Regions from separate parts of the Thioalkalivibrio versutus genome, predicted to be linked through region 2. Evidence: predicted binding sites of a transcription regulator. Region 2 holds the regulator's gene; the other holds the start of a gene.
The links. Region 2 encodes sigma-54, which starts transcription at its own class of promoters, with help from an activator protein. Its sites were predicted from a motif close to TGGCANGNTNCNTGCTT; they were not measured.
Positions count from the first base shown of each region.

Region 1: the regulator sigma-54 is predicted to act here: its motif matches at 1,465-1,481, upstream of TVD_RS00265 (PEP-CTERM sorting domain-containing protein).

Region 1 covers NZ_CP011367.1:49,345-51,742, forward strand. The annotation lists gene TVD_RS00265 (PEP-CTERM sorting domain-containing protein) at 413-1,375, opposite strand; gene TVD_RS00270 (efflux RND transporter permease subunit) at 1,862-2,398, opposite strand, start outside.
Region 2 covers NZ_CP011367.1:399,159-401,556, reverse strand. The annotation lists gene lptB (LPS export ABC transporter ATP-binding protein) at 1-485, shown strand, start outside; gene TVD_RS01880 (RNA polymerase factor sigma-54) at 574-2,058, shown strand; gene hpf (ribosome hibernation-promoting factor, HPF/YfiA family) at 2,075-2,398, shown strand, end outside.

The sequences.
Region 1 (2,398 bases), 350 kb from region 2:
GTGGTGCCCCGTGTATCCCGACACCCGGCGCCCAGCCCGGTCGTGGTACAGGCCCGTTTGCATCTTGGTCGGGGCGCAGCGGGGGCTCGGGCATACGGGGCGCTAGCCTCACACGCCTCCGAAGGACGGGGCTCGAGTGCGAATGGTGCATTGATGGACTTGCCCTGGCAGACCAGGCGGACATCCGAAGGGGGGATCGTCGGTCCGGGGTGGTGGTGCGAGTCCGAACATGCGCGGTCGCCGGCTGATGGCCGGCGGTGACGGGAGAGGAGGGGGCATTTCGCGCGAGGGTCCATGAGAGCCGTAGTACCGAGCCCGGATCGCGGAACAAAAAAAGGGCTCCCCGAAGGGAGCCCTCAACTCGATGCCCCGGGGGGAGGGCCATCAAGACTAGAAATCGTTCTAGCGTCGGTTATGCGGCCTGGCGGTAGGCGGAGCGGCGGCGGATGCCACCGACTCCGATGAAGCCGGCCAGGATCAGCAGGGACAGGCCCATCAGCGCCAGGGTGCCCGGTTCCGGCACTGCGAAGCGCAGGCTGCCATCGTGGGTGGACTGGGTTTCGCTGAACAGGGACTGGCCTTCGCGGGTGTCGCCGTACACGTTGTTGACGTCTTCACCGAAGAAGGTCTCCGGCGGCGGCTCCTGGATGGTGCCGGCGCTGGCGAAGGCAGAGACGATGAAGGTCGGGTTGCCTTCCTCGTCTTCCAGCAGGTCGGCGAAGTCGATGCCATCGCTGGTGAACCAGAATCCCGGCAGCACGTTCACCACCTCGAATTCGAAGGTGAAGGTGCCTTCGATGAAGGCTCCGCCCTGGCTTTCGAATTCCAGGATGCTGTTCCCGGACTTCAGGGCCATCTCCATGATCTGTTCGCCGGCACTGTAGTGCGCCGCCGCCGCTTCATAGTCCTGACCGAAACCGGGGGTTGTTCCGGACATGAACAGCTGGAAGTTGTCAGTGCCCACCGCGGTGTAGTTGGCGTTGACCACGTAATTGCCGCCAACCGTATCGGTGCCGGTTACCACGCCGCGGAGTTCGTCCCAGAGGAGCCCCATGGAGTAGTCGTTGCCAAGGATGTCGCCGGTCTGTGGTGCGGCCGCGTTGGTGGAGGTCCGGTAGGACGTGGCATCGCCGTACCCGCGGTCATAGAACACATCGCCGACCTGAACCGGGTTGGTCGGGTCCTGAATGTACTGGAAGGTCTGGGTGTTCAGGTCGAACTGAATCCGGCGGACATTTTCGACCGATCCGCTGTAGCTCGCGGTGGCGTCGAGGTTCATGTCGAAGTCGATCACCTCCGCTGCCGTCACGGTGCTCGCACCTGCGGCGAAAATGCCGACGCAGAGCGAAGCAAGAAGCACTTTTTTCGCGTTCATGGGGTTCTCCTGATGCTCAATTTAAAGCGATTCAACCATCGCCAAGGTTTGGCCTGGTGGCCGAGTCTGTTGCTTTCGCACTGGTTACCAAGCAGACGTCGTGCCAATTTCAGCCTAAAGAATTAGACGCTCTCAACCCATTGTTTTTGCGATTGATATTTCGTCGGGCTGGAGGCGGGTTTTGAGTTCGCCGTGGCGTGTGGGTGGTTTGCCCGCGATCCCGGGGCGGAACTGTAAAGGGGGTCGACGAAGGCTGGCGTGGGTTCGGGGCTCCAGGCCGACGGGCAGGGCCGTATGGATAAAAAAGCACATAAAATCAGCGATCTGGTGGAAAACTTCTCTTGTAAAGTCCATCGACAGGAGGCCACGGGAGGCCCCGGAGATCGACTAAGGGTCAGCGCGACGGGCCGTTTGCGAGGGGATGTGGTGATCTGCGGGGAACGCGAACACCGAAGGACCGGTCGGGCCTTGCGGGGCGCGATGGGGCTAGGGAGACGCCCGCGACAGTCGATGCGCGACGACCAGCATGGCGGGGAGTACCAGCAGGTCGAACAGCAGGGCCGCGATCAGCCCGAAGGCGGTCAGCCAGCCAAAGGCGGCCGTGGGCTGGAAGTCGGACAGCGCCAGCAGCAGGAACTGAGCCACCAGCACGATGGTGGTGGCGGTAATCGCGCGACCGCTGCGGCGGAAGCTCCGGGCGAGGGCCCAGGCAACCGGACTGCCACGCCCGCGGCGCTGGCGATAGTTGTGCAGGATGTGGATGGTGTCGTCCACGGCGATCCCGATGGCGACACTGGCAATCATGGCGGTGGCCATGTCCAGCCAGATCCCCAGCAGGCCCATCAGGGCGAAGATCATCGCCACCGGTGCCAGGTTGGGGATCATGCTGAGGAGGGTCAGGGGGATGGAGCGCCACATCAGCAGCATCAGCAGCGTGATCATCGCTGCCACGGCATACAGGCTGTGGAGCTGGCCTTGAATCAGCAGGCGTTCCTGATCCGCGAACAGCCGTGCCATGCCGGC
Region 2 (2,398 bases):
GCTACCTGCCGCAGGAGGCCTCGATCTTTCGCCGCCTGAGCGTGTGGGACAACCTCCAGGCCGTGCTCGAGCTGCGCCCCGGACTCGATCGCCACGAGCGCCGGCGCATTGGCGATGCGCTGATCGAGGAGTTCCAGCTCGAGACCGTGCGCCACAGCCCGGGCATCGCGCTGTCCGGTGGGGAGCGTCGCCGGGCCGAGATCGCCCGCGCCCTCGCCGGGGATCCGCGCTTCATCTGTCTGGACGAGCCCTTCGCGGGGGTGGATCCGATCTCGGTCGGCGACATCCAGGACGTGATTCGGCATCTCGCCCAGCGCGGCATCGGCGTACTGATCTCCGATCACAACGTGCGCGAGACCCTCGGCATCTGCCACAGGGCCTATATTCTAAGCGAAGGCCGCCTGCTGGCCGCCGGGACACCGGACGAGCTGCTGGCCGATCCCCAGGTGCGCCGGGTCTATCTCGGCGAGAACTTCCGCCTGTGAAAGCGCCCCATATGCGGCCCGGTCGGTGCACAAACCACAAGGCAGGCTTTAAGATTCCATCAATGCCCACCCTCGCCCCGCATACCCGATGCTGAAACCCGGCCTGAATCTGCAGCTGGGTCAGACGCTGACCATGACCCCGCAACTGCAGCAGGCGATCCGCCTGTTGCAGCTGTCCACGCTCGAGCTCCAGGTGGAGATCCAGCAGGCGCTGGAGAGCAACCCCATGCTCGAACAGGTCGAGGACGAAGATGCCGAGGCCGACACCGAGCGCCTGAACCAGGACGGCGAGCTGGTGGAAGGCGATCGCATGGAGGCCACCACTACCAGCGACGACGTGATCCCCGAGGAACTGACGACCGACAGCCGCTGGGACGACATCTACGAGCCGGCCCCGACGCCCAACAAGGGCGTGGATGACCGCGACCCGCTGGAAAACACCAGCGACGACGACGGTGAGGGCCTGCAGGATCACCTGCTGTGGCAGCTGCATCTGAGCCATCTGACACCGCGCGACCAGCGCATCGGGGCGGCCCTGATCGACGCCATCAGCCCCGACGGCTATCTCGAGGGTGACCTGGAAACCCTGGCCGAGACCATCAGCCGAGGCGAGGATGAAACCGTCGGCGTCGACGAAGTCGAGGCAGTGCTCCACTGGATTCAGCAGTGCGACCCGCTGGGGGTCGGCGCGCGCAACCTGCGGGAGTGCCTGGAGATCCAGCTACGCGAACTGGCCCCGGATGCCCCGGCCCGCGAGGCCGCACGGGCGATCCTGGAACACGGCATGGACAGCCTGGGCAAGCGCGACTACAAGGCCCTGCAGCGCCAGTCCGGCGTACGCGACCCGGACGAACTGGCCCGCGCACTGGACCTGATCCGCACCCTGAACCCGCGCCCCGGCGCACAGATCAGCTCCGCCACCTCGGAATACGTGGTCCCGGATGTCTACGTGCGCCATAGCGCCGAGGGCTGGCGCGTGGAGCTGAATCCGGAGATCGCACCGCGTATCCGCATCAACGACCTCTACGCCGGCATGGTGCGCCAGGTCTCGGATGCCCGCGACAGCGCCTTTATGCGCGATCAGCTGCAGGAGGCACGCTGGTTCCTGAAGAGCCTGCACAGCCGCAACGACACCCTGCTGCGGGTCGCCGAGGCGATCGTCCACCGCCAGCAGGGCTTTCTCGAGCATGGCGACGTCGCGATGCAGCCATTGATCCTGCGCGACATTGCCGAGACCCTGGAGATGCACGAATCGACCATCTCGCGGGTTACCACGCAGAAATACATGCACACCCCGCGCGGGGTCTTCGAGTTCAAGTATTTCTTCTCCAGCCATGTCGGCACGAACGATGGCGGCGAGTGTTCCGCCACCGCCATCCGTGCCATGATTCGCGAATTGATTGGCGACGAACCCCCGAACAAGCCGCTCAGCGATGCCCGGCTCGCCCAGGTCCTGTCGGACCGGGGCATCAACGTAGCGCGCCGCACCGTGGCCAAGTACCGCGAGGCGATGCACATCCCTTCATCCAGCGAACGCCGGCAGATGGCCTCGATGCCCACCGGCAGCAAGTAACCAAGGAGTCCTGACCATGCAGATCAACCTGACCGGCCACCACGTGGACATCACCGACGCCCTGCGCGACTACGTCAACGAGAAGTTCGCGAAGCTGGAGCGCCACTTCGACAAGGTCATCGACGTCCACGTCGTGCTGACCCACGAGAAGACCCGGAATCAGCACAACCAGGCCGAAGCCAATCTCCAGGTCAGCGGCAATCACATCCACGCCGAGGCCTCTCACGAGGACATGTATGCCGCGATCGACGCGCTGATCGACAAAGTCGACCGTCAGCTGATCAAGCACAAGGAAAAGGTCAAGGACCACCACCGCGCCGAAGGTGCCCAGCGCAACCGC